Regions from separate parts of the Ensifer sp. 22521 genome, predicted to be linked through region 2. Evidence: riboswitches for the same ligand, from Rfam matches in the RefSeq annotation. Region 2 holds a riboswitch; each other region holds the start of a gene.
The links. Region 2 has a riboswitch for cobalamin ahead of ACTJKE_RS01070 (aromatic ring-hydroxylating oxygenase subunit alpha). Riboswitches for the same ligand answer to the same signal wherever they lie in the genome.
Positions count from the first base shown of each region.

Region 1: linked by a shared signal. The riboswitch ahead of ACTJKE_RS25615 (DUF1636 family protein) and the one ahead of ACTJKE_RS01070 (aromatic ring-hydroxylating oxygenase subunit alpha) in region 2 are both predicted to bind cobalamin.
Region 3: linked by a shared signal. The riboswitch ahead of cobU (bifunctional adenosylcobinamide kinase/adenosylcobinamide-phosphate guanylyltransferase) and the one ahead of ACTJKE_RS01070 (aromatic ring-hydroxylating oxygenase subunit alpha) in region 2 are both predicted to bind cobalamin.
Region 4: linked by a shared signal. The riboswitch ahead of bluB (5,6-dimethylbenzimidazole synthase) and the one ahead of ACTJKE_RS01070 (aromatic ring-hydroxylating oxygenase subunit alpha) in region 2 are both predicted to bind cobalamin.

Region 1 covers NZ_JBQENM010000019.1:118,044-125,121, forward strand. The annotation lists gene ACTJKE_RS25605 (ABC transporter substrate-binding protein) at 1-121, opposite strand, end outside; gene ACTJKE_RS25610 (ABC transporter ATP-binding protein) at 118-924, opposite strand; gene ACTJKE_RS25615 (DUF1636 family protein) at 1,001-1,414, opposite strand; cobalamin riboswitch at 1,520-1,735, opposite strand; gene ACTJKE_RS25620 (DUF1330 domain-containing protein) at 1,951-2,244, shown strand; gene aspT (aspartate-alanine antiporter) at 2,765-4,453, shown strand; gene ACTJKE_RS25630 (bifunctional aspartate transaminase/aspartate 4-decarboxylase) at 4,513-6,165, shown strand; gene aspT (aspartate-alanine antiporter) at 6,436-7,078, shown strand, end outside.
Region 2 covers NZ_JBQENM010000001.1:230,890-237,967, forward strand. The annotation lists gene ACTJKE_RS01050 (DUF1217 domain-containing protein) at 1-1,536, shown strand, start outside; gene ACTJKE_RS01055 (FAD-binding oxidoreductase) at 1,607-3,040, opposite strand; gene ACTJKE_RS01060 (L-threonylcarbamoyladenylate synthase) at 3,185-4,159, opposite strand; gene ACTJKE_RS01065 (DUF6656 family protein) at 4,239-4,838, opposite strand; cobalamin riboswitch at 5,152-5,360, shown strand; gene ACTJKE_RS01070 (aromatic ring-hydroxylating oxygenase subunit alpha) at 5,465-6,709, shown strand; gene ACTJKE_RS01075 (hybrid-cluster NAD(P)-dependent oxidoreductase) at 6,711-7,078, shown strand, end outside.
Region 3 covers NZ_JBQENM010000019.1:36,559-43,636, reverse strand. The annotation lists gene ACTJKE_RS25180 (cobyric acid synthase) at 1-1,240, shown strand, start outside; gene ACTJKE_RS25175 (class I SAM-dependent methyltransferase) at 1,389-2,015, shown strand; gene ACTJKE_RS25170 (adenylate/guanylate cyclase domain-containing protein) at 2,056-4,287, opposite strand; cobalamin riboswitch at 4,531-4,679, shown strand; gene cobU (bifunctional adenosylcobinamide kinase/adenosylcobinamide-phosphate guanylyltransferase) at 5,116-5,640, shown strand; gene cobW (cobalamin biosynthesis protein CobW) at 5,644-6,708, shown strand; gene cobN (cobaltochelatase subunit CobN) at 6,810-7,078, shown strand, end outside.
Region 4 covers NZ_JBQENM010000009.1:248,955-256,032, reverse strand. The annotation lists gene ACTJKE_RS16250 (LacI family DNA-binding transcriptional regulator) at 1-915, opposite strand, end outside; gene ACTJKE_RS16245 (phytanoyl-CoA dioxygenase family protein) at 1,020-2,213, shown strand; gene ACTJKE_RS16240 (SDR family oxidoreductase) at 2,303-3,115, shown strand; cobalamin riboswitch at 3,257-3,468, shown strand; gene bluB (5,6-dimethylbenzimidazole synthase) at 3,515-4,210, shown strand; gene ACTJKE_RS16230 (DUF2865 domain-containing protein) at 4,328-5,434, opposite strand; gene ACTJKE_RS16225 (acyl-homoserine-lactone synthase) at 5,562-6,203, opposite strand; gene ACTJKE_RS16220 (helix-turn-helix transcriptional regulator) at 6,346-7,078, opposite strand, start outside.

The DNA of each region.
Region 1 (7,078 bases), on a different contig from region 2:
TCGGCGCAGCATCGAAGGTCACCTCGCGGTTGCAGCTCTTGACGGTAACCGGATAGGCGAGCGCCGGCACAGCAGTGGCGATGAGAAACAGGAAGGCAGAGGAGGCAATGTTGATCTTCATGAAATGGATCCCTGTCGAGGAAGTGAAAAGGAGAAACGGGCGGTGCCGGCAACGGCGGTGCTGTGGGCGGTGGCGGTGACACCGAAGGCGGAGGACAGCGCCCGCGGGCTCAGCACCGCGTCGGGTGTGCCAAAGGCGATGAGCCGCCCCGCCGTCACGATCGCCACGTCAGTCGCGAATTCGGCGGCGAGATTGATGTCGTGCAGCGTCGATACGATCGTCAGCTTCAACGTCTGCAACAGCTCGAGGATTTCGAGCTGGTGGCGGATGTCGAGATGGTTGGTCGGCTCATCGAGGATGATGATGCGCGGCTCCTGGGCAAGCGCCCGGGCAATCAGCACCCGCTGTTTCTCGCCGCCCGAGAGCGTCGAGAACTGGCGGCCGGCCAGATGGGCGAGATCGAGATGGGAGAGTGCATGCTGCACCCGCTCGCGGTCGGTGTCCGTCCAGCCGTTGAGCCCCTCCCGCCGCGGGATGCGGCCCATCATCACCACGTCGCGCACGCTGAAGGGAAAATCGCCGGGCATTTCCTGAAGCACGACGGCGATCGTTTTCGCCGCTTCGCGCGCCGAAATCGACCACAGGTCGACGCCGTCGACCTCGATGCGGCCCGCATTCGGCTGCACCGCCCGGTAAAGGCAGCGTAAGAGCGAGGTCTTGCCGGCCCCGTTCGGCCCGAGGATCGCAAGCCGGCTGCCCGCCTCGATCGCGAAGTCCATGTCGTCGACCAGGGTCAGCCCCGGGCGCGGCCCCCAGCAAAGCCCCTTAACGCGAAGGGCGGCTCCTGTTGCGGTGCAGGTCATGGTCTGATCCCACCCCGGCAGCGCCACGCGTCCATCCCCGACGCACCAAACGCGCTTGAGCGCATGCGTGTCGCGCTCATTGGAAATGGCCCGCAACGTCTTCGGAGACGAGCATGGCCGCCGGGATGCGGGCGAGCGTCTTGCCCTTCAGCCCGCGCGGCCGTTCGGCAGCCCGCGTCATGCCGTCGCCGCGCTCCACATAGGTGGCGGCAAAGCGGACGAGATCGTCGATGTCCTCTTCCGGCGAAATGTCGCCAAAGAGATAGGTCGCCTTGCCCGTCGCCTGGAAGGCGATGGTGCAGGGGCGCGTACATGCCGCCATGCAGACCGTGCCGGCAATCGAGAAATCACGATCGAGCGGCTCGCCGAGCGCGGCAATGCTGCGGTTAAGACGCTTTATCAGCTCGGCGCCCGGCATGCAGGGGCCGCCGGTAAAACGGCAATCGGTGCAGACCGTTATCTTATGCTGTCGGGAAGTCGGCTCAGCCATTTTCTCTCTCCGCCGGACTGACGGCAAGAGATGGCGAAGCGGTAGGATGACGGATGACCGTCGCGCGAAAGCCAGTTCTTTTCCATCGGAACACCCCGTCCGTTGTGGTTGATCGGTTCGATGGCAGGTCTCCTGGCTCGCGGGTCGCGGCGCATCCACGTCTTCCCGGCCATTGGCCAGTGACATGGTGTGAATGCGCTGTCCGCTCACAGTTGCGGGGGCAGCCACGGTTTCGGTCCCGTCAGGGTCGTCCGTTCCGTGTTCCCTTTTCAGCCGCCTCCGCATTGTCGCGGACGCAGCACCATCGCGCTCTTCCTCGCATGAATCGGCAGCGGATACAACCGATGGGGTCGGGCGGCCGGGATCTATCAACATGCGGCGTTTCGTCATATACTGACTGTTATAAAATAACATAACAACAATCAACAAGGTAATGATCCTAAGTCACCCTGCCGGCCGCCGCGGGCGAGAGTCTCGCCTGACGGCGACGACCGGCGTATCCTTGCTCCTTGGCTTGTCGGGAAAGGAGCTCTGCCATGGCTGCCTATTTGATCGCCGATGTCGATATCACCGATGCAGCGACCTTCGAGGAATACAAAAGAGAGGTGCCGGCGACGGAGGCCCGCTATGGCGGGCGCTATCTCGGCCGCGGTGGCGCAACCCGGGTGCTTGAAGGCGACTGGGAACCGCACCGGCTCGTCATCCTCGAGTTCCCGGACATGCAAGCCTTGCTCTCCTGGTACCAATCGCCGGAGTATCAGCGCCTGAAGACGATCCGTGAGCGCTGTGCCAGGACACGGATCATAGCACTCGAAGGCGTCGCCATCTGAAGCGGAGCGCAAGACTGGCCGCAATTGCCGGCCTTGCTCGTGAAACGAACGGATGAGCGCCCCCGTCACTTCAAGCTTCGCGGCGCGCGGATGAAGCAACTGCGGGGCATGTGCTCCGGGTCCATCGACATGCGGCGTTTCGTCATGTCCATCCGTTATGCGATAACATAAAAATACAACGCCAGAGTTGAATAGCCGGCGAAATCCGCCGTGGTGGGACCGTGTACCTTCATCGGGACCGGCGCGCCGCCACCCTCTCGAACTTGCCTTCGCACGACCGCCCGGCCCGACGCTTTCGGACCGGTGCCGCGCAGCGCTCATCAGCCCCCACTGCGCGCAAAAGCCGGAAATTTAACGTACGTTACGCTCACGTAACCCCAAGGCCGTTGAGAAAATCAGCAGCCGAAGCGACAATTGCCAAAGCTAGGATTGGGCATCCACAAGCCACCGATAAAATCAACTTAGCCGCGCAGGTCCCGAAATGAAGTGATGGCAACGCAACTTTCTAAAGGGGATGGCAGTGAATCCAATTGACTTCTTCGTCGAGACGCTTCGGACCTATCCTCCGGTCGCTGTCTTCCTCGCCCTCGGCATCGGTTTCCTGATCGGACCCATCAAGGTCGCGGGGTTCAATCTCGGAAACGTCACCGCCACGCTCCTGGCGGGCGTCCTCATCGGGCAGCTGGGCGTCCAGGTTTCCGGTGATCTGAAGTCCACCTTGTTCCTGATCTTCCTGTTCGCCGTCGGCTACGGTGTCGGCCCGCAATTCGTGCGCGGCTTGAGCACCGATGGGCCGAAACAGATCGCGTTTGCGCTGTCTGTCCTGGTGCTGTGCCTCATCGTTCCCTATCTCTGCGCGCTGATCGCTGGGCTTCCGCTTGGCTACGGCGCCGGCATGTATGCCGGCTCGCAGACGATCTCGGCGGCGATCGGCGTTGCGACCGACCAGATCAATTCGCTCGGGCTGACGCCGGAGCAGGCCAAGACCTTTGCCGACCAGATTCCGATTGCCTATGCGGTCACCTACATCTGGGGCACGATCGGCTCTGCCATCATCCTCGCCCAGCTTGGCCCAAAACTTCTAGGCATCGATCTTCCGGCGGCCTGCAAGGAGTATGAGGCCAAGCTCGGCGGCGGCACCGAGAGCAGCGAACCCGGCATCACCCGCGCCTATCACGACTTCGGCCTTCGGGCCTATCGGATCGACGAAGCAAGCGGGCTAACCGGAACGCCGGTCAAGAACCTGCTTCCCGGCATTCGCGTCTTCGTCGAGCGCCTGCGCCGTGGGGATCAGATCATCGAAGCAGACGGCAACACCGTGCTGCAGCCGGGCGACGTCGTCGCCTTCTCCGGCCGGCGCGCCCTGCTCGTCGAAAACCTGGACAGCAAGCTGACGGAGGTCGAGGACAAGGAGCTTTTGAACGCGGAGGCCGAGATCGTCGACGTCTACGTGACCAGCAAGGCGCTGGCCGGAAAGACACTCGCCGAAGTCAGCACGATGGATTGGGCGCGCGGCGTTTATGCCCGCAAGATCGTGCGCTCGCTGGTCGAGATCCCGGTCCTTCCCGGCACGACCGTCGAGCGTGGCGACATCGTCACCATCGGCGGCGCAAGGAGGCACGTCGAAGCGGCGATCAAGGCTCTCGGCTTTGCCGATCGCCCGGTCGAAACCACCGACATCGCCTTCCTCGGCTGGGGTCTCTTCATCGGCGCGATGATCGGGGCGCTGACGATAACGATCGGCGGTATTCCGATCGGGCTATCCACGTCAGGCGGCGCCCTGCTTGCCGGTCTCGTGCTCGGCTGGCTGCGCACCACCTACCCCGCCTTCGGCCGCATCCCGTCGCCGGCGCTGTGGCTGTTGAACACGCTCGGCCTCAACATCTTCATCGCCGTGGTCGGTATCGGCGCCGGACCGGGCTTCGTCGCAGGCCTCCAGGAGGTTGGCATTTCGCTGTTCATCTGGGGAGTCGTTGCAACCTCCATCCCGATGATCGCCTCGGTGCTGATCGGCCACTATGTCTTCAAGTTCCACCCGGCGATCCTGTTTGGCGCCTGCGCCGGCGTCAGGACCACGACCGCAGCGCTCGGCATGATCCAGGAGGCGGCCAAGAGCAAGGTGCCGGCGCTTGGCTACGGCATGCCCTACGCCATCGGCAACACGCTGCTCACCATCTTCGGCCTCGTCATCGTCATCATGCTCGCCTGAGGCGCGCCGACGAACCGAGACCATTGTTCCAATTTCATAGATCACAGGGAGTGTGGATCATGTTGGACAGAAAATTCTACGACAGCATTTCCGATCTCAGCCCGTTCGAAATCAAGGACGAACTGATCAAGCTCGCCAAGACGAGCTCGCAGAAATCCGCCAAGGCCTTCCTCAATGCCGGCCGCGGCAACCCGAACTGGACGGCAACGCGCGCCCGCGAAGCCTTCTTCCTGCTCGGCCAGTTCGCCCTGACGGAGGCTAAACGCGCCTACTACGATCCGAAGGCGGGCGTCGCCGGCATGCCGCCCCAGGACGGCGCGCATGCGCGGTTCCAGAAGTGGATCAAGAAACAGCTTCAAAGCACGGAAACCGTGGACGAGGAAGACGAAGGCGTCCCGGCCGCCAAAACCCTCGGTGACGCCGTCGCCTATGCCATCAACACCTTCGGCTTCGACCCGGATGGATTCGTGCATGAGCTGACCGACTCGATCATCGGCGACAACTATCCGGTCCCCGATCGGGCGCTGCATCACAACGAGATCATCACCCACGAATATCTGATGTGGGCGATGTGCGCCGGCCACCGGCCAAGCGTGAAATTCGACCTCTACCCGGTCGAAGGCGGCACCGCCGCCATGTGCTACATCTTCAAGGCCTTGAAGAACGCCCGCATCCTCAACGCCGGCGACACGATCGCGCTCGGAACGCCGATCTTCACTCCCTATCTCGAGATGCCGCAGCTCGAGGACTACACGCTGAAGACCATCAATGTCAGCGCCGAGCAGGAAGATCGCTTCCAGTTCACCGACGATGACATCAAGGCGCTAGAAAACCCCGAGGTGAAGGCGCTGTTCCTGGTCAACCCCGGTAACCCGTCGGCCGTCGCGATGGATCCGGATTCGATCAAGCGCCTTGTCGATCTCGTAAACAACAAGCGTCCCGATCTGATCATCCTTACCGATGACGTCTACGGCACCTTCGTCCCGGGGTTCCAGTCATTGCTCGGCCATCTGCCGCGCAACACCATCGGCGTCTATTCCTATTCGAAGTACTTCGGCTGCACCGGCTGGCGCCTCGGCGTGGTGGCCGTTGCCCAGGACAATATCTTCGACGAGAAGATCAAGGCGCATCCGGAGCCGATCCAGAAGCTTCTGGAAAAGCGCTACAAGGCGATGACGCCGAAGCCGCGCGAGGTGAAGTTCATCGACCGCATCGTCGCCGACAGCCGCGACGTGGCGCTGAACCACACCGCCGGCCTGTCGCTTCCCCAGCAGGTGATGATGTCGCTCTTCAGCCTGGTCGAGCTGATGGATGTCGAGAAGGCCTACCAGAAGGCCTGCATCGCCATCTGCACGAAGCGGTTCTGGAACCTCGTAAACGGCATGGGGGTCGAGTCCAACCCGGGCATCTATTTCGACCACTATTACGGCATCATCGATTTCGAGTTCTGGCTGCGCAAATATGTCGGGCAGGATGTCGTCGAATGGGTGAAGGACAACATCCATCCGCTCGACATTCCCTTCCGACTGGCCGAGGATCACGGCATCGTTCTCTTGAACGGCTCCGGCTTCGACGCGCCAAACTGGTCGGCGCGCGTTTCCTTCGCCAACCTCAATGACGACGCCTATTCGCAGATCGGCCGTGCCGTGCGCTCCGTGGCGCGTGGCTACGTGCAGACCTACCAGGCGGCCAAGGGCCTGAAGATCAGCTAGCAGAGCAAGGCGGTCGGCAAACCCGCCGGCCGCCACCTCCCTGCAGCGCCGCGCGTCCAGTCAGACGCGCAAAGGTCGCTGTAGCACTTTGAATTGCTGCATGTTTTTGTCCTTCAATCGGCGACAATTGAAGGAAACATGCGGTAGGGCGTGAGCAGACGTCCTGTTACCCAGCCACCCCGGATTTTCCGGCAGGGTCCTGCCGGCAAGTGAGCAGCGCATCATCAGGCTGAAGGCGCTCCTTCGGCATGGAGTTGGGAGTAAAGCGGCGTGATCGATCACCTGTTCGGCATCCTCAGAGCGCATCCGGAGCTTGCCCTGTTCCTCGCGCTCGGCATCGGCTACGCCGTCGGCAAGATCACCATCTTCGGCGTGACCATCGGCGCCGTCACCGGTTGCCTGCTGGCGGGCGTGCTGATCGGCCAGACGGGCGCCGAGCTTTCGAACGACGTGAAACAGGCGTTCTTCCTGCTGTTTCTCTTCGCCATCGGCTACCGCACCGGCCCGCAATTCTTCCAGAGCCTCAATGCCGATGCCCTGCCCCAGATCGCCGTCACCGTGACGCTCTGCGTCGCGGCGCTCGCGGCGGCGATCCTTCTTTCGATCTTCTTCGGCTTCGACCTCGGCACGGCCGCAGGCGTCCTTGCGGGCGGGGCAACGGAATCGGCGACCGTCGGCGTCGCCATCGACACCTTCCGCAAGACGGCGCCAACACCCGAAGCCGTCACCCAATTCGAATCCGCCGTGGCCACCGGCTTTGCGGTCGCCTATCTCGTCGGCGTCGTCACCGCGATCCTCGTCCAGTCGCAGCTCGCACCGCGCATGTTCGGCCGCAGCCTGAAGGAAGCCTGCGCCGAGCTGGAAGCCGAACTCAACATCGCCCCTGAGAACAGCGGCGACACCGCCCGCCGCG
Region 2 (7,078 bases):
AGCGACGAAAAGAAGGCGCTGCTCAACGAGGCCTATGTCTTCCTGCGGCCCGGCGTCACACCGTCGGGCGCTGCACGATTGACCGGCGCCGGGGCGCTGCTCAACAAGGAATACTACGAACAGAAGATCGGCAGCATTACCAAGGTCTCGGACCTGATCGCCGATAACCGCCTGCTCAACTACATCATCACCGCCTTCGGCTTGCCGTCCGCGACGACGATGCCCTCTACGGTCGAAAACATCCTCACCAGCGACATCAACGACCCGGAGAGCTACGTCAACAAATATGGCGGCGAATACAACGCCGCCTACAAGAAGATGCTTGCCGCCTTCAACTTCCAGACTGACGGTACGCTGCCAGCCGGCAAGACCGCGCAGGATGCGGACCAGATGAAGACGACGTCCGACGGCTACATGGTGCGCTACAACGACAAGAGTGATGCCGAGGACGAAGCGCTGGTCAAACGCTTCAAACTCCTGATCGGCACGATGAAATCGGTCGACGAGTTGCTCGCCAACAATGACATGAAGAAATTCATGCTGCGCGCCTTCGGCCTCGATAATGAGGATCTGAGCAGCCGAACGCTGAAGCGGATTCTGACCAGCGACCTCAACGATCCCAGAAGCTATGCCAACACGCTGCGCGATGAGCGCTACGTCAAGCTGGTAAAGGCATTCAACTTCAATCCGGACGGCACGCTCGGCGCACCAAAGTTGGCGCAGAGCGAAGCCGACATCATGAATACGGCCAAGGCCTATGTGATCGCCAAGTCCCGGTTCGGCACGGATGAAGAGAAGAAGGTCGCCAAGGTCAAGGCGCAGGAGGAAGCCAAGTACTACACGGCCGAGATCGAGAAGATCGAGACGCTCGACGCCTTCCTGGCGAACCGGCGGCTGGTCGATTTCGTGCTCGTCGGGTCCGGCATCGATCCGGGAACGGTCAAGACCGAATACCTCAAGGACATGTTCACGTCCAACCTGGACGATCCCAAGAGCTTCATCAATACCGATCCGAACGGGCTGAAGTACCGCGGGATCGTCGCCTCCTTCAACTTCGACACAGACGGCAAGATCGTCCGGGGCGAGGCCGGCCAGATCCAGACCCGGCGCGGATTGATCACCACGGTCGACCTCTATCTCAATCAGTCGCTCGAGGAGTCCGAAGGCGCCGACAACGGCGGCGTTCGCCTGGCGCTCTATTTCAAGCGCAAGGCCCCGGAGATCAACACGGCTTACGACATCCTGGCCGAGACCGCCCTGTTCCAGGTTATCAAGACGGCCTACAGCATGCCGGAGGGGCTGCAGAACGCCAAGATCGAGGCGCAGGCCGCCTATATCGAGCGCGTCGTCAACATCAAGGATCTGCAGGATCCCGGGAAGCTCGAGAAGCTCCTGCAGCGGTTCACGGCACTTTATGACGTCGAAAACAACACGGACGTATCACCGGGGCTGGCGATCCTCAGCGGTAGCGGCGGAGGCGGCGTCAGCGCCGAGACGCTCCTGTCTCTCTCGCAGTTGCGCGCAGGCGGTCGCTGAGTCAGGTTGCGTAAAGTGCAGCGAGCCCTTTGCGGCAGGTGCTTAAGCCTGCCGCAGAAGACTGCCCGCTTCACCGGTCGGCGCGCAGCACCTTGTCAGGGTTCATGATGCCCGCCGGATCGAAGGCGTGCTTGATCCGTTGCATCAGCTCGATCTCGATCGGTGCGCGGATTTCTGCGAGCTCGTCGCGCTTCAGCTGGCCTATGCCGTGTTCGGCCGAGATCGAGCCGTTATATCTCAGAACGATACCGTGCACGATCGCGTTGATCTCGCGCCAGCGATCGAGGAAGGCCTGCTTGTCGGCGCCGACCGGCTGCGAAATGTTGTAGTGGATGTTGCCGTCGCCCATGTGGCCGAAAGAGCAGATGCGCGCGCCTGGGATCGCCTTCATGACGGCGGCGTCCGCCTCCTTCATAAACGCAGGAATGCTGGAAACGGGCACTGAGACGTCGTGCTTGATCGAGCCGCCCTCGGGTTTCTGCGCCGGCGACATGCTTTCGCGCACATGCCACAGCGCCTTGCCTTGCGTCTCGTTGGCGGCGATCACGGCGTTTTCGACGAGACCGGCGGCAAAGCCCTGTTCCAGGAGGTCGTTGACCATGCGCTCGGCGCTTTCGGCCGAATCCGAGGTCGAGATGTCGATCAGCGCGTACCAAGGATGGACGGTGTCCATCGGGTCGCGAACGCCGGGAATATGTTTCGTCGTGAATTCGACGCCGAGGCGCGGCATCAGCTCGAAGCCGGTCAGCGCCGGCCCGCAAAGGCTGGCGGCCTTTTCGAAGAGAGCGAGCGCATGCTCCACACTGCCGACACCGGCGAAGGCTACCTGATGTCCAAGCGGTTTCGGGAATAGCTTGAGCACCGCGCCGGTGATGACGCCGAGCGTGCCCTCGGCGCCGATGAAGAGGTCGCGCAGGTCGTAGCCGGTATTGTCCTTCTTCAGCCGGCGCAGCCCGTCCCAAATTTCGCCGGTTGGCAACACGACCTCGAGGCCGAGGCAGAGCTGGCGCATGTTGCCATAGGCGAGCACCGCCGTGCCGCCGGCATTGGTGGAGAGATTGCCGCCGATACGCGCGGAGCCTTCCGATCCGAGCGACAGCGGGAACAGGCGATTGTGATCGTCCGCTGCCTTCTGGATGTCGGCGAGAATGCATCCGGCGTCCGCGACGATCACGTTGCCGACCGGATCCACGTCGCGAATCCGGTTCAGCCGTTCGAGCGAAAGCACGATGTCCGCTTTGCCTTCCCGCGGGATCTGTCCGGCCACGTGGCCGGTGTTGCCGCCCTGCGGTACGATCGCGGTGCGGGTCGCGCTGGCGAGTTTCATGATGCGAGAGACTTCGTCGACCGAACCGGGGCGAAGCACCATCGGCGTCGTGCCGCGAAAGAGCCCGCGGGATTCGACGAGATAGCGCGCCTTGTCCGCTTCGGCGGTGAGCGCATTGGCGCTGCCGACGATCTCGACGAAGGAGGCGATGAGTTCAGGAGAGGGAAGGGTCGTCATGAGTCTGCCTTCGCACTGCGCTTGAGCGCGCTATCGGATCGGTCGATCTGAAGACACGATCCTCGGTTCCTATCGGCTGCGATCATAACCGCAATCGCGGCCGTCCGGTGAGGGCGGGGTGCGGAGGAGAAGCCGCACGCGATCTCACCCTCGCGGCGCCGCCGCACGCTGCAGCCGGTCGATGATCGCTTCTCCCAATCCTTCCGAAGGGATCGGCCCGAAGGCGATCGTCGCAGCGCCACTGGCGTCGGCCCGCTTCATGTAGTCGAAGAGATTGGCTGCCGCTTCGTGAAGATTTCCGGTCGGGCTGAGATCGAGAACGATGGCCGCCTGTTCCTCGCCGGCGATCCGGCCGCCGCCGAAGCGGATCAAGGCCTCGCCCGCACGCACATCGGCAACATCGAGCCTGACGGCCGCGCCGGGCGCGTAGTGGGAGGCCAGCATGCCCGGCGCCTCGATCGTTGCTCCCGCCGTTTCCGGTCGGATCACCGGACGATCGAGCAGGCGCTCGATTTCTGCGGCATCGAGGCCGCCGGGGCGGAGCAGCCGGATCTCGTCGCCATCGACCTTGATGATCGTGGACTCCAAGCCGATTTCGGCCGGGCCTGCGTCGAGGATCAGTTTCAGCTTTTCGCCGAGATCCGCATCGACATGGACCGCACTGGTCGGGCTGATCTTGCCCGAGGTGTTGGCGCTGGGCGCTGCGAGCGGCCGCCCGAAGCGGGCGATCACCCGGCGCGAAAAGCCGTCGGGCATGCGGATGCCAAGCGTGTCGAGGCCGGCCGAGGCCAGCGCATGCACGCTGCTATCGGGCCGCTGCGGCAAGATCAGCGTCAGGGGTCCGGGCCAGAAGGTTTCCGCCAGGCGTCGGGAAATCGGGTCGAAGCGCACATGGGCCTCGGCCATCGCCATGTCGGAGACATGCGAGATCAGCGGATTGAAGCGCGGCCGGCCCTTCATCTCGTAGATGCGGCTGATCGCATCGGGATTGGTGGCGTCGGCGGCAAGGCCATAGACGGTTTCGGTGGGAATGGCGACCGGTTCGCCTTCGGCAAGAACGGCGCAGGCGCGTTCGATCGCGCGGTCCGGTTCCCTGCCTGTGTCGATGATCTCTGCCATGCCGTTTCCTTTCCGACGCTTCCTTAACGGACGTGCCGGGAAAACAGAACGATTTTTTTGGGGGCGTTCGGTTGCTGCCTCAGAGACTGCGGATGATGCGGCGCAGCGCGGAGTCCCGGGCACCCAGCATCAGCACGTTCTTGAGAGCAACCTTGGGGTCGTCCGTGCGGAAGAGGAGCCCGTTGTCGCGGACGTTGCGGTTGATGACCATCTGTCCGTCTTCGGCGTTCGGCTCGATCGCGACCGCGAAATACATGCGGGAATAGCCGCTCTGGATACGGTCGAAGAAATGCGTCTCATCACCAAGGTCGCTGAAGAAATTGGCGAAGTAGAACGACCAGGTGATGTCCTTGGAAGGCGTGACCGCCGTCCGCGCCGCCGTCACATGGCAATAGCCGAGATGCGGCTTGCCGACGAGCGTGCGGTGAAAAATCAGCTTGGGAAACTGGATCGAGGCATGAAAGCCGTTGATCCGCTTGTGCGTCGTGTCACCGGCGGTCGCGAGCTTCTTGCCGGTCCTGTCCGCGACTTCTTCGTAGCTCAGATACCGTCGCTCGCTCGGCAGCCATTGCCGGCGGTTGATCCTGCCGGTGCGCAGAAACTCGGTGTGAACGGCCGTCTTCGGCATGACCGCCGGCGGCTTCTCGGCCGCAGCGTCGTAATATCTGAACTTTGCCATGATCGTCAGTGTGCCATCTGCCTGCCGGACATCTTCGTCCGCCGGCAAGCCTAGTGGCTTATGGTTAATGAAGGATTTCCTTTCGTTCGCGGAAGATGCCCCTGCACATTCATGGGAATGTCGCAAACGGGCGAAGCCTTCCTGTGTCTGCGTCATGTCAGTCACAAAAGACGGCATCTGCCAAATTTTTGATCTATCTATATGTTTATAAAGTGAAAAATTCTCGATTCCGTTTCCAGAAGGCGGTTTCGATCGTGTCGTCATTCTGGAATTGAATGTCGCTATCCGGCGCCTGCCGAGGCGCCTTCCGCGCTTACATATCCTTACTCAAGGTGTCGTCTTCCAAAGGGGAAGGCGGAGAATTGGGAAGCCGGTCAAATCCCGGCGCTGCCCCCGCAACGGTGGTGGAGCGAAAGCCTCGGCAAAAGGCCACTGGACGGTTTTCCGTCCGGGAAGGCGCCGGGCTGGTCCTTCGAAGGACGGCTCCTGAGCCCGGAAACCAGCCTTGACAGACATAACCGTAACGGGTTGCGGCGGGCAGCCGGATCGGAGCCTAAGACGCATGGGTGCGCGCCCGTGCGGGTTCCTGTCCTGCCTCTCCGAAACATGGCGCATGAGGACAGGACATGGATACCAAGACCGATATGCTTCGCAAGCTGAAGGGCCGGCGTGACGGCTACAGCCTCGATCGGGCCTTCTACATCGACCCCGACTATTACCGGCAGGACCTGGAAAACATCTGGTATCGGGATTGGCTGTTCATCGGCCACGATTGCGAAATCCCGCGGGCCGGCAACTATTTCACCGTCCAGGTCGGCGACTATCCGGTCGTCATCACCCGCGATCGCCAGGGCACGATCCGCGCGCTCCACAACTCCTGCCGCCACCGCGGCTCCCGCGTCTGCACGCAGCACAAGGGCTCTTCGGCGAAGCTCGTCTGTCCCTATCATCAATGGACCTATGAGCTCGACGGCTCGCTGCTCTTTGCGCGCCAGATGGGCGAGGACTTCGACAAGGCTGCCCACAGCCTGAAGCAGATCCATTGCGAAACGGTCGGCGGCTACATCTTCATCAACCTGTCGGAGACGCCGGCGGATTTCGCCGCCTTCCGCGAGCTGGCATTCCCCTACCTCGCGCCGCACCGGCTGGGAGAGACCAAGGTCGCCTTCGAAAGCACCATCATCGAAAAGGGCAACTGGAAGCTCGTTTGGGAGAACAACCGCGAGTGCTACCACTGCGCCGCCAATCACCCCGAACTCTGCCGGACCTATCCGGAAGCGCCGACCGCGACCGGGGTGCAGGGCGCCAAGGACGATCCGGTGATTGCCGCCCATTGGGCGAAGTGCGAGGCCGAGGGCCTGCCGAGCGAGTTCCGGATGTCGCCGACCGGCCAGTTCCGCGCCGCGCGCATGCCGCTGGTCGATAATGCCGAAAGCTACACCATGTCGGGTGCGCCCGCCGTAAAAAGGGCGCTGTCGGCCGATGTCAGGCAGAAGCAGATCGGCACGCTCCTGATGTTCCACTACCCGACGACCTGGAACCACGTGCTTTCGGATCACGCCATCACCTTCCGCGTGTTGCCGCTGGGGCCGGAACTCACGCAGGTGACAACGAAGTGGCTGGTCCACAAGGACGCGGTCGAAGGTGTCGACTACACGCTCGAGGATCTGACTCATGTCTGGACCGAGACCAACGACCAGGATCGCCAGATCGTCGAGGAAAATGCCTTCGGCATCCGCTCGCCGGCCTATGAGCCCGGTCCGTATTCGCCGGAGCACGAGGGTGGCGTGATGCAGTTCGTCGAATGGTACTGCAAGTTCATGGAGCAGCGCCTGCAGGGCGATGCGGCTCCGCTCTCAAAGGTCGCCTGACATGCAGATGGCGTCCTCCTTCCATCATTTCGACGAACTGCATGTCTGGATCGACCGGCAGCAGATGCTCGAATGCACATCGGCGGTTGTCGAAACCGCCGATGTCATGACCTTCACCTTCCGTGCGGAGAAGCCCGCCTGGTTTCGTTATCTGCCCGGCCAGTTCGTCACCCTCGAATTGCCGGTCGCCGACGAACCGGTCATGCGCACCTACACCCTGTCGTCGACGCCATCGCGACCGCTGTCGATTGCCGTCACGGTGAAGGCGCAGGCCGACAGCGTCGGCACCCGCTGGATGTTCGATCACCTGAAGCCGGGCATGAAGCTCCGGGCTTTTGGACCGCTCGGAGATTTCAGCTTCGTCCGTCA
Region 3 (7,078 bases), on a different contig from region 2:
CATGAATCCCGTGCTTTTGAAGCCGCAGTCCGACGTCGGCAGCCAGATCGTCGTGCAGGGCAAGGTGACGGGGCAGGCCAAGGGCCGGGAGTACCAGGCGCTGAAACCGAAGCTGCTTGGCGCCGTGCTGGAAAGCTTCGAACAGATCTCGGCCGGCGCCGATCTCGTGGTGGTGGAGGGCGCGGGCTCGCCGGCGGAGATCAACCTGAGGGCCGGCGATATCGCCAATATGGGCTTTGCGACGCGCGCCGACGTGCCCGTCGTGCTCGTCGGCGACATCGACCGCGGCGGGGTGATCGCCTCGCTCGTTGGCACCCATGCGATCCTTTCGGACGAGGACCGGCGCATGGTCACCGGGTACCTCATCAACAAGTTCCGCGGTGACGTTACGCTGTTCGATGATGGCACCGCCGCCGTCAATCGATTCACCGGCTGGCCCTGTTTCGGCGTCGTGCCATGGCTGAAGGCAGCAGCCAGGCTGCCGGCAGAAGATTCGGTCGTGCTGGAGAAACTGACGCGCGGCGAGGGACGGGCGCTGAAGGTTGCCGTGCCGGTGCTGTCGCGCATCGCCAATTTCGACGACCTCGACCCGCTGGCCGCCGAGCCCGAGGTCGATCTCGTCTTCGTCCGGCCGGGCAACCCGATCCCCGCTGATGCCGGCCTGGTCGTCATTCCCGGATCGAAGTCGACCATCGGCGACCTCATCGATTTTAAGGCGCAAGGCTGGGATCGCGATCTCGAGCGCCATGTGCGCCGCGGTGGACGGGTCATCGGCATTTGCGGCGGCTACCAGATGCTCGGTCGTCGGGTCACCGATCCGCTCGGCATCGAGGGTGGCGAACGTGCGGTCGAGGGCCTCGGGCTTCTCGACGTCGAGACCGAGATGGCGCCGGAAAAGACCGTGCGCAACAGCCGCGCCTGGTCGCTGGAGCATGACGTGGCCCTCGAGGGTTACGAGATCCACCTGGGCAAGACGCAAGGGGCCGATTGCGACCGACCTTCGGTTCGCATCGACAACCGTGCGGATGGTGCGCTTTCTGCCGACGGCCGGGTGATGGGTACCTATCTGCACGGGCTGTTCACGAGTGACGCCTATCGCACAGCACTTTTGAAGAGCTTCGGCATTGAAGGCGGCGCCAGCAACTACCGCCAGTCGGTCGACGCGGCGCTCGACGATGTCGCCGGCGAGCTGGAGGCGGTACTCGACCGGCGCTGGCTGGACGGGCTGCTCGGCAGATAACCGAAAAGGCGGGCAGCGGAAATCATCGGGATTCCTGGCGACAGCATGGACAAGCCTGAAACCCCAGCATCTTCCACCGTTCCGCTGTAGAATTCACTGGGAAGAATGGAGCGCTCAGCTGCGGCCGCGCTCGGAGACAGGTGTTGCAATGCAGGACGAAACCAGACGAGCCCATTGGGACAAAGCCTATCAATCGAAAGGCGAAGCGGGGGTCAGCTGGTTCGAAGATGCGCCCGCCGTTTCGCTCGATCTCATCCGCAGGCACGTGACGATCGCCACCGCGTCGCTGATCGATGTCGGCGGCGGCGCCTCGCGGCTGGTGGATGCGCTGCTCGACGAGGGCATGAAATCAGTTACGGTGCTCGATCTGTCGCCGGCGGCGCTCGATGCCGCCAGGGCAAGGCTCGGGCTGCGGGCCGACGCGGTCCACTGGGTTGCGGCCGATGTGACCGCGTGGCGGCCGGATCGGACCTACGACATCTGGCACGACCGCGCCGCCTTTCATTTCCTGACCGATCCGGACGACCGGGCTGCCTATATCGAGCGCCTGACGGCGGCCGTCGCGCCTGGCGGGTACGCGGTTATCGCCACCTTCGCGCCCGATGGTCCGGAGCGCTGCAGTGGCCTACCGGTGGTGCGCTACGATCCGGCGGCACTCGCCGAAGTGATCGGACCGTCCTTCCGGCTTGTCGAGCATGTCAAGCACCAGCACACGACCCCGTGGAATTCGACCCAGGCCTTCCAGTTCAGCGTGCTGCAGCGGGTGACGCACTAGGGCCGCAACCGGTTTGGCGCCTGCGTCGCTTCTGCCATGGCTAGCGCACCTGCGAGAAGGTGAAGGCTCTGTCGCCATGGTACCAGATGAACTCGTTTTCCCGGGCGCTCAGTCCTCCGGGGTTCCGCGAGACCACCCCACAAAGGTTCGTCGTTTTCAGCCACAGGAAACAAACCTCGTCCTTCTCGAACCGGACCTCGACATTGCTCATCCTGCCGGCGCCGAGCGAAGCCCAGTCTCCCGTCAAGGTGGCGATGCCCTCGGGCGAAACGACAGCTTCATGTTCCTCGCCCGAATCCAGCATGCGTCCACGCAACCGGTGCCCGAAGAACAACGAACGGAGCTCATCGGCTGGCAGCCTGTCGCGAATGCTGACGTCGGTGTTCATCAGGGTCTCAGGCACGCCCGCCAGACGCAGTCCCTGATAGAGCTTCTCGCTGGCATGCGGCTGCGCCAGGTCCAGCGGCGGGCGCTCTGAAATGCAGACGGGCGTTCCGCCACGGCTGATGCGAAGCGCGTCGTAGCGGGCGACTGCCCCCTCAGCCTCCGCGCGGTGACCGAGATGTCCGGCGGCAGAGGCAAGGAGAAGGAAAGGACCGTCATCCTGGGGGTTGAGTGCGATACTGCTTTTCGCCGCTGCCGCTGCCGCTTCGAAATCCTCCAGGCTGAACTGCGTCAGGCCGAGGACGTACAGGAAGAAGGACGGGGAGTGCGGATCGAGGCGGATCGCCGTGCGGATATAGGGCAGAGCCTCCGCCGGCCGTCCGGCGGATGTCAGGACGAAGGCCGTCAATGCGTAGCTCCAGGAGTCGCCGGGTTCCAGCGCGATCGCTTCCTTGAGGTCTGCGAGCGCGTCGGCATGCCGCCAGTCCACTTCGGCAAGGAGGGCCGCTGCCTGATAGGCGAGTGCCGTCTTATGTTTCTGCGCCATCCGCAGAAACTGCCGCGCCTTGGCTCGCGCCTCGAAGCGCGTGATGCCCAGCTGATAGTGCCAGCGCCAAAGGTAAATGCGCGCATAGACCATGGCTGCGGCGGCATAGGCACGTCCATAGGCGGGATCGAGCGCAATCGCCTGGTCGAAATAGGGCAGTGCCTTTGCGAAGTCTTCGGGCGTGGTGCGCCGGTGGTGCTCCCAGCCGCGCAGGAACGCATCGAAGGCCGCCGGCACGGTCGTTTCCTTGCGCCCGAAGGCCATCTGCTGGTCAGGATCCAGCCGCAACGCAAGCGCTTCGGCAATGCCGCGCATCACTTCGTCCTGCAGCGCAAAGGCGTCGGTGAGCGATCCGTCGAACTTTCCGGCCCAGACGTGACCGCCATCCAGGGAATCTATGAGCTGCGCATTGATGCGAAGCTGCTCTCCGGCACGCTGGACGCTGCCTTCAAGCACATATCGGACACCGAGTTCTTCCGACACCTGCCTGGCTGTCACCGATCTCCCCTTGTAGGTGAAGGTCGAGTTGCGCGCGATGACGAACAGGCCGGAGATCTGGGCCAGTTCGGTGACAAGGCCGTCGGTCATGCCATTGGCGAAAAACTCCTGCTTGGGGTCATCGCTGACATTGGCAAACGGAAGCACGGCGATCGAGGGCTTGTCTGCCTGGCTGAAGTCCACGGCCTGAGCCGGACGGATGTCGGCAGGCGGCTGCCACGGGCGCCACCAGGCGGCGCCGGCGGCGGCTGTGAATGCCAGGGCAGATGCCGCTGCCAGGGCGACCCAGCGTCTTCCACGGTGCGCCCTGGCCTTCGGCTTGCCGGCGTGGGCTTCGTCCAGCCAGAGACGGTAGGTCCGAACCGGTTTTTCGACGTGTTTCAGGCGCTGCTCGCCGAGAAAGACGAAACCGACATCGAGGTGCTTCTCGACCTGGTCGTAGGCGGTGCCGGAGATGACGATGCCGCCCGGTTCGGCCAGGCTCTGCAGGCGCTCGGCGATGATGACACCATCGCCGTGGATGTCGTCGCCCTCGACGATCACGTCGCCAAGATTGATGCCGATGCGGAATTGCAGCCGCCCCGCGTCCACGCCGCGACTATCAGATTTGGCGCGCTGCACCTCGACCGCACATCGGACTGCCTCGACGACGCTGTGGAACTCGACCAGCAGGCCGTCGCCCATGGTCTTGATCAGCCGGCCGCGATGCGTCTCGATGCTTTGTTCGAATAGTTCGTGCAGGTCGGCCTGAAAGCGGGCGCAGGTACCCTCCTCGTCGGCCTGGGTAAGCAGCCCATAGCCGCAAACGTCGGCAATCATCACGGCGGCGAGCCTGCGTTCCATGTGCCTACCGGATAAACGAAGCCCCTCGGGTCGGTTGCGGGATGGTTCAGCGACCTTTGCACGTCCATAGGACGCGCGGCGCTGCAGTTTAACGCAACATCCGTCATTGCTAAAATATGTTCGTTCGCGATCTGCCATTCGCCTCATGTCCGGTGCGGCTTCGCGCTCGACAAATCGTCGCGCGACGCAAGTCGGCCGGGGAGGTGTCGCAAGCGTCGATTGACTTTGCGGCGCCCGCTTCCTAATCATCGGATGTTGGATGGTTCCCCCTTGTCGTGGCGATCGGGGGGAATAATTGGGAATGTGACGGATGGACCCAAATCGGGCATCCTTATCGCAGCCGACCCCGCGACTGTAGAACGGTCAGGGTTCGCCATCGGGCTCAAATTCAGAGCTGCCAGCCGGTTGCATGGGGCAATCGAGGCAGTGCGGAATCGAGCCGGAAAAGCCACTGGCGTGGCATCGTGATCAGCCGGGTTGGACGCCTCTTCTTCTACGAATCGTCCGCCTTTCACGAAGCCGCCCACAGCGCCGCGCGTCGGAGACGACGCGCAAAGGTTCGCTGTGGCACCGGAAAGCGCCGGGAAGGTGAGGCGGGCCGCTCGGGTCCTGACATCGGAACCTCGTCCATTCTGAGCGAGGCGATGTGGGGCCTCGTGACGCCGTGAGCCAGGAGACCTGCCACCCGACATGGGCATTCCGCCCGAGGAGACGTGTCGTCTCCAACGCCATCACGGAGGTTGTTTTGGCTCTCAGATACTTTCCCGAACGCGCCGCCGGCGCGTCGAACGGCTGTTGCCATCTGCCGCTGACCTTGGCGCGGTCGCGATGAGCAATCCCAGCGCCGGACCCGTTCTGGTCCTCGGCGGCGCCCGTTCCGGCAAGTCCAGCTTTTCCGAGAAGCTCGTCGAAGCGTCCGGTCTCGCCAAACATTATGTCGCCACCGGCCGCGCCTGGGACGACGAAATGCGCGCGCGCATCGACCATCACAAGATGCGCCGCGGCGAAGGCTGGACGACGCATGAGGAGCCGGTCGATCTCGTCGGCATCCTCAGTCGCATCGATAATCCCGATCACGTCGTGCTGATCGACTGCCTGACGCTGTGGGTCACCAATCTCATGCTCGAGGAGCGCGACATCGAGGCGGAGTTCGCAGCGCTCGCCGCCTACCTGCCGCAGGCGCAGGCGCGCCTCGTTTTCGTTTCCAACGAGGTCGGCCTCGGCATTGTGCCCGAGAACCGCATGGCGCGCGAGTTTCGCGACCATGCCGGCCGGCTTCACCAGATCGTTGCGGAGAAATCCGCTGAAGTTTACTTTGTCGCGGCCGGTTTGCCGCTGAAAATGAAGGGTTGAATAATGACCACTGCGAGAACCAGCCACGGCAAGATCCCGGCGACTGTCATCACCGGCTTCCTCGGCGCCGGCAAGACGACGATGATCCGCAATCTGTTGCAGAACGCCGACGGCAAGCGCATCGCGCTGATCATCAACGAGTTCGGCGATCTCGGCGTCGACGGCGACGTCTTGAAGGGCTGCGGTGCGGAGGCCTGCACCGAGGACGACATCATCGAACTTACCAATGGCTGCATCTGCTGCACCGTGGCCGATGATTTCATCCCGACCATGACCAAGCTGCTCGAGCGCGAAAACCGCCCGGACCATATCATCATCGAGACCTCGGGCCTGGCTTTGCCGCAGCCGCTGATCGCCGCCTTCAACTGGCCGGATATCCGCAGTGAAGTCACCGTCGATGGCGTCGTCACCGTGGTCGACAGCGCTGCCGTTGCCGCCGGCCGCTTTGCCGACGACCATGACAAGGTCGATGCGCTGCGCGTCGAGGACGACAATCTCGACCATGAAAGCCCGATCGAGGAACTGTTCGAGGATCAGCTGACCGCTGCCGACCTCATAGTGCTCAACAAGACCGATCTGATCGACGCGTCCGGCCTCAAGGCGGTACGCGACGAGGTTTCCTCGCGCACCAGCCGCAAGCCGACCATGATCGAGGCGAAGAACGGCGAGGTGGCCGCCGCCATCCTGCTCGGCCTCGGCGTCGGCACCGAAAGCGATATCGCCAACCGCAAGTCGCATCACGAGATGGAGCATGAGGCGGGCGAGGAGCACGACCATGACGAGTTCGACAGCTTTGTCGTCGAGCTCGGCGCCATCGCCGATCCGGCCGCCTTCATCGATCGCCTCAAGGGCGTGATATCCGAGCACGACGTGCTGCGTCTCAAGGGTTTTGCCGATGTGCCTGGCAAGCCGATGCGCCTGCTGATCCAGGCGGTCGGTGCCCGCATCGACCAGTATTACGATCGCGCCTGGGCGGCCGGCGAAAAGCGCGGCACGCGTCTCGTCGTCATCGGCCTGCACGACATGGACGAGGCGGCGGTTCGCGCTGCGATTGCTGCGCTCGTCTGATCGTTCATTGAATGAAATGATCTAACGCATTGAAATAACGCAATTCCGGACGGAAGCCGCTTCACGCGTTTCCGTTCGGAATTGCCCGAACGGACAAGACCATGCATCTGCTTCTCGCCCAGAAAGGAACGATCGCCGACGGCAACGAGGCGATCGACCTTGGGCAAACGCCGGCCGACATCCTGTTCCTGTCTGCCGCCGACACCGAGCTCTCCTCGATCGCCGCCGCCCACGGCCGGCGTGACGGTGGCCTGAGCCTGCGCATTGCGAGCCTGATGAACCTGATGCATCCGATGTCGGTCGACACCTATGTCGAGCGCACGGCGCGTCATGCGAGGCTGATCGTCGTCCGGCCGCTCGGTGGCGCCAG
Region 4 (7,078 bases), on a different contig from region 2:
GCGCGCGTCGGTCTTCAGGTCGTGATGCAGGACGAAATGAATGCGCCGCGCGCGCAGCAGCGCCAGATTGTCATCGTCGAGATCATGGGCGATGTAGAGCGCGCAGTTGCGGTTGAGGCGATCGAAGGCTGCCAGCACCGAGCGGTTGCCGCCGCCGATCGAATAGGCGGCATTGATGTCGGGGTTGGCGGCGAGCGCTGCGTCCGCCAGCGCGCCGGTTTCGCTATCGCGACCATGCCCCTCGCTGATCTCGACGATCCTGATTGTCGGATAGTGCTGACGCAGCACTCGGCGAAAGCCGATCTCCCGCTCTTCCTCGCCGCGGAAGCGGCCGCTGGATAGCGTCACGAGGACCGTGGCCGCGGCACCTGCAAAGCGTTCGCCAATCAGATAGGCAGCCGTTTCTCCGGCCGCCCGGTTGTCGGCGCCCGCATAGGCGGTGCGCTGGGAGTTGGGAAGGTCGGTCACCAGCGTCACGACGGGAATGCCGCCTGTCTCGAAGCGTGCGACGGCGCCAACGATCTCGGGCACATCCGGCGCCTTCAATACCAGCCCGTCGGTTCCGCGCAGGCGGATGCGGCCGAGCAGTTGCACGATGTCCTGCGGCCGCATGGTCTCGGCGAAGTGAAAACGGCAGCGAAAGCTCGTCGGCGCCAGTGTCATGGCTTCGCTTTCAAAGGCCCGTCGTACCGCATCGGTAAAGCGCTCCGGCGCCTCCATGACGATATCGATCGCGAACTTGCGGCCTTGAATGTCGAGTCCCGCCTGCTGCTTCTCCAGTTCCTCGATGGCTGCGCGAACCCTGGCGACGGTCTGGCGGCGGACACCCGGGCGCTCGTTGAGTACGCGATCGACCGTCGCGGTGCTGAGACCGGCCTGAAAGGCGATGTCCTTGACCAGAAAGGGATGGGCCACCGCCGCTGCTCTCCTGATGGATTTTTGATGGATTCCTGCTCTATATCATGTTTTGCCGCCGCCTATAGTCGTGCCCATCAAGATGTTCCGGAGGAGGAAACGCGATGAAGACCGACAACAGGGCGAGGCAGCGCATCGAGCGCATCTGGCTCACCGAAGCGGCCTGCGATATCGAGGCGTTCCGGGCGGAGGTCGAGCGCCGGACCAGCCTGGCCGACTATCCCTATGCTTCGAGCTGCGACCAGAACGTGTTGATCTACAACAGCGACGAGCTGATTGCCGCCTGCGGCGATGCAGAAACGCGGCGGGCGGTGCTTGCCGAAATCTGTGAGGCGCTGGCGACCGGCCCGGGTGTGGCGGTGTTCAAGCGCGCCTTTGCCGATACCGCCGCGGTGGATGTCGCGAGCACCGTCTTCGACGAGATCATCGAGGAGCAGCATCGCAGCAACAGCGGCGGCGGCGACCACTTCGCCAAGCCTGGCGCCAATGATCGCATCTGGAACTCGCTGGAAAAGCACTGCCTGAAGGCGCCGGCGAATTTTGCCGCCTACTACGGCAATGCCATCATTGCGCTTGTCAGCGAAGCCTGGCTTGGGCCGAATTACCAGATGACGGCGCAGGTGAACCGCGTCAATCCGGGCGGCGCGGCACAATCGGCGCACCGGGACTACCATCTCGGCTTCCAGACCGCCGCGGTGATCGAGCGCTATCCAGCGCATGTCCACAAGCTCTCGCCGGTGCTGACGCTGCAGGGCGCGGTCGCCCACTGCGACATGCCGCTTGAAAGCGGGCCGACCCTGTTCCTGCCCTATAGCCAGACCTATGTGCCGGGTTATCTGGCGCTCAATCGGCCCGAGTTCCGGGCCTATTTCGACGAGCACCATGTCCAGCTCCCGCTCGAAAAGGGCGATGTCGTCTTCTTCAATCCGGCGCTCTTCCACGCGGCCGGCAACAACCGCTCCACCGACATCCGCCGCGTGGCGAACCTGCTGCAGGTGTCCTCGGCCTTTGGCCGGACAATGGAAACGGTCGATCGACTGACGATGAGCGCGACGCTCTATCCGGCGTTGAAGGTTTTGCTTGGCGGGGGCAAACTGACCAATGCAGAAGCGGCCAATGCCATCGCGTCCTGCGCCGAGGGCTATTCCTTCCCAACCAATCTCGACCGCGATCCGCCGCTTGGCGGGCTGGCGCCAAAGACCCAGGCGCAGTTGATGCGCGAGGCGCTTGCCGCGGGAGCAAGCGAGCAGGATTTTCGGGCCTCACTCGACGCGCAGGCGAAGCGCAAGCTGAGTTGACGGGTCAGTCTCACAATTGACAGGCTCCCGGCGCATTTCGCTCGGGAGCCGTAGCTGTTTCACATCATCATTTGCGAGGGAGGAACTCGATGAACGGACAGATGCAAGGCAAGGTCGCCATCGTCACCGGCGGCACGCAAGGGCTGGGCGCAACGATCGCCGGCCTATTCGCCGAACGCGGTGCGGCGGGCATCGTCATTTGTGGGCGCAATGCCGCCAAGGGGCGGGCGAAGGCCGAGCAAATCGGCAAGGCCAGCGCCGCGAAAGTGGTCTATGTCGAGGCCGATCTTGAAAAGGTGGACGACGCGCGCAAGGTCGTTGCCGCCTGCGATGCGGAATTCGGTCGGGTCGATGCGCTGGTCAATGCCGCCGCCATCACCGATCGCGGCACGATCCTGGACACGACACCGGAACTCTTCGACCGGATGTTCGCCATCAATGTGCGGGCGCCGTTCTTCCTGATGCAGGAGACGGTGAAGGTGATGCGGCGCGAGCGAACGGAAGGCACCATCGTCAATATCGGCTCGATGTCGGCAATGGCCGGGCAGCCCTTCATTGCGGCCTATTGCTCGTCGAAAGGCGCTCTGGAGACGCTGACCAAGAACACTGCCTATGCGCTTCTGCGCAACCGCATCCGCGTCAACGGCCTGAATATCGGCTGGATGGCTTCCGAAGGCGAGGACCGCATCCAGCGCGAATTTCACGGCGCTGCCGCGGATTGGCTCGAAAAGGCGGCCGCCAGCCAACCCTTCGGCAGGCTCGTCGATCCGGCCGAGGTGGCGCGAGCCTGCGCCTACCTGTCTTCGGCGGAATCCGGGCTGATGACCGGATCGGTGATCTGCTTCGACCAATCGGTCTGGGGCGGCTATGACGGTTCGCCCCATCCGGTGGCGCCGCTCTAGATCACGATGATTTTGGGTCGGATCGATCCAAAATCATAAACGTGATCGGTCCTTAGAAGTTAGAGCGGAATGCGGGCGGAAAACTGCGTGCACTTTTCCTCATCCCGCTCTGACGGGCGCTTGTCTTTCGCTAGTGGCTGTGCCCTTATGACGCCGTCAGGTGCCCGCGCAAGCGGGAGAATCGGGAATCCGGTGTCATTCCGGAACGTGCCCAACGCTGTGACGGGGACAGTCGCCTCTACAAGTGCCTTGAATTGATTCAAGGTTTTGCCACTGGATCTTAAATCGATCTGGGAAGGTGAGGCGACCGGTTGAACCGAAGTCAGAAGACCGGCCTGGCGAGATAGACCGAACCCCGCGCGGACGGCGGGAGGTTTTCGCATTGTTGGGGATCGAACGATGCTGACTGAACCGAAGGGCGGCCTTGCGGCTGCCGGTGCCTTCTCGCTGGATGAGCGGGAGGCTGTCTACCGCGCTATCGAAACACGCCGCGACGTGCGCGACGAATTCTTGGCAGAGCCTCTTCCCGACGATCTGGTGAAACGCCTGCTTACGGCGGCGCACAGTGCACCGTCGGTTGGCTTCATGCAGCCCTGGAATTTCGTACTGGTGCGGGGGGCAGAAACGCGCGAGCGCGTCTGGCAGGCGTTTCGTCGCGCCAATGATGAGGCGGCGCTGATGTTCGAGGTAGAGCAGCAGACCAAATACCGCTCGCTGAAACTCGAAGGCATTCGCAAGGCACCGCTCAGCATTTGCGTCACCTGTGACCGCACGCGCGGCGGCGCCGTCGTTCTCGGCCGCACGCACAATCCGCAGATGGATGTCTATTCGACGGTTTGCGCCGTGCAAAACCTGTGGCTTGCGGCCCGCGCCGAAGGAGTTGGCGTCGGCTGGGTCAGCATCTTTCACGAGGCCGAGATCAAGGCGATCCTCGGCATTCCCGATCATATCGAGATCGTCGCCTGGCTCTGCCTCGGTTATGTCGATCGCCTTTACCAGCAGCCCGAACTGGCGGTGAAGGGATGGCGGCAACGCCTGCCGCTGGAAGAGCTGGTGTTTGAGGAAGGCTGGGGGAACTGCGGCGAGAGTTCCTAAAACCCGTCTCGCAAAAGTGCGCAGCGGTTTTGCGATAACGACGTGCGAAGTATCAAAAACTTAAAGTGCAATGAGCGAATCTAAAAGATCGCGACGCGCTTTAAGGCGGCGCCAGGATCAGTTCTGGACCGGTTGATAGGCCGGTCCCTTCGGGTGCTTCAGGTCGATCGAGGTTTCTTCCTGCGGCAGGAAGGTCGGGCCGACGACGCGCACCTTGCTCTTGGACGGGTCGTAGGGCCGCTCCTCGGCCGGCGCCTTGGCGGTCGTGGTGTCCGCCGGTTTCTTGGTTTCGATCACGACGATGGACGACTGATCGTCGCCGATCTTGGTGCCGGTCGTCTTCGGCGAGGTTGCGGCAGTCTGCGGTATCTGGCAGCCGCACATGCCAGGCTTGCTGATGCCGCGGGTGCGATAGGCAAACGCATTGGGCATTTCGGTATAGGGTAGCCCGGTCACGGTCGAGACCATCTGTTCGCTCTCTTCCGTGTTGATATCGTGGAAGTAGAGTTCCGTTTCGGCGCCAGGGCAGCGCGCCCGGCAGGCCTGTTCGTCACGCGGGAAGTCGGCCGGCGTCGCATCCGAGGAGATCGGGAAGAAGGCGCCGTCGCAGGTGCGCACGCACATGGTCCGCAACGTTCCGCGGTAATAGCCATCCTGCGGCGCATAACTGTCTTCGTTATGCCCGAGCATCGGCCCGTAGGCGTCCTCAGGTGGCAGGTCGGCAATGATGTTGCGGTGCGTTTCGGGCTCTTCGGGCTCGACGCTGGCGAACTCCTCGCTGTCGCTGTAGCAGCCGTTGATTTCAAGCGCGGCAAGGATGCGGCGGCGGTTGTCTTCGCTGCCGCCGGCGAAGATCTGCTCGCGCTCCGACTTCAGCATGCGCAGATTGTCTTCCATCTCGGCGATGAGGCTGTCGAGCTCCCCGCAGCTGTCGGGGTCGCCGCCATCGAAGGTGACGACGCTGCCGCCACCGCAGCCCGCGCGGCGGCGGTCGTTCTTCGCCCGGCGCAGCTCGATATTCTGTCGTGAGATGGCGCTGGCATAGTCCCGGGCATCCGCAGTGGTGGCGACCATGTCGGGCAGTTGCGCAAGCCGGGTATTCAGCCGGTCGCACACGGTCGATGCCAGCGAAGGATCGGCACCGACCAGGGCCAGCGGCACAAGCACCACAGCGACGTGTTTCAAGCGCGGGAACACGGGCGAAGTCTCTTCCTGATGCCGCATGATGCCGGCCTTCTGATATGGGCGGCTGCCAGCGGCAATTCCTGTTTCACCTCCATCATAGAGCTTGTCGGTGATCGTGCAACGACAAGCGGCGGTTTGCGTTAACGGCTCCGGCCGGCGATGGCATTCAAGCGGCGCGGGCGGTTTCGAGCGACATCGGGCGTTCGAGAACGGTGCCTTCGATGGCGGCAATGGCCTTCATGCGCTGAAGCAGGTCGTTAGTCACTTCCCAGGCGACGGCAACGGCGAAGACCGAGCCGATGCGATGGGGTTCGGCAATGCGCTCGCCCGGGCATCCCATGCGGCGGAACATGCGCTCCAGGAACACGTCGGTGACCGTGACGATGTGGCTGATGCCGGAGGCGAGACCGAGTTCGCCGACACCGCACATCAACTCGGCGGCGGCGATCGTCACCTGATTGGAGGCGCGGTCCTGCGAAATCTCGGGCTCGATGCAGAAGCGGCTCGATTCCCACACCGAGGCGCTGCGGATTTCCGGATTGTCGCCGAGCAGGATCGGGAAGGTATCGTCCAGCATGTTGGGGCCGAGCGTCGGCAGCAGCCTCAGCGAGCCACGCAGCCGGCCGTCGGGAGCGTAGGATAGCACGTAGAGCGGGTTCGCCGTGTCGTAGTTGTCGATTTCCCATGCGCCGTCCGTCTGAACGTCCCACTTCAGGAAGTCGTGGAAGACGCGCTTGCGCAGCCGGAACATGTCGTCGACGGCCTGCAGGTGCTGTGCTCGGGTCTTTCCGTTCAGGATCCTGATCATCTTTTTCTCCATCCTTGTCTTGGGATGGGCGGATGCTGTCAGGCTGGCGGCGGTCGCGTAACTGTCGGTAGTGACAGTTTAAATCAGCGATATTTCCCACTAGATTTCGAGGGGTTTTGGGAGGGCCTTGGCGCGAGCTGCGTCAAACGGTGGGGATCAGTGCATGGCGGACGGCTTGGGCGACGGCCTGCGTGTTGGAGACGACATTCAGCTTGCGCCTCGCATTGGTCATGAAGAAGCGCACGGTGCGTTCGGAAATGCCGAGGATAGTGGCGATTTCCCAATAGCTCTTGCCGGCGGCGGCCCAGGTCAAAACCTCGGTTTCGCGACCGGTGAGGCGCATGTCACGCGCCGAAAGGCCGCCGGCCATTGCGCCGTGTTCCAGCATGGCCGCATGGAAGAGATTCGCGGCGAGCTGGAAATCGCGCAGATGTTGGCGCCGATAGGCCGTCCATTCGTCGGCCGGCATGTTGACGTTGATTGCCAGCAGCGCCGTCCGACCTGCGGGTGATGGCAGCGGCAAGGCAACGCCCTCGGTGGAAATGCCGATTTCCTGCGCGGCCTGAAACAAAGGCTCGCATTCCGGGAACCGATGTCGCGCCATCGTCCATTCCACCGGGCGCACGCCGCCAAGCGCGAGCTTCAGGATCGGATCGATTCGGTGAAGGCCGCGCGAACGGTAGATCTCGGCGGCATAGGCGCCGAAGGTGTGATGCAGGCGGCAGATCTTGAGCTCGTCCGCATAGGGCTCGGCTTCGAGGTACAGGAGATGGGCAATGCGGAACGTGCGGCGCATCAGCGTAAAGAAATGAGCGGGCTCGACACAGCCCCCGCCTTCCAGGATTTCCAGCATGTCGAGGACAGCCTGCTGCTCA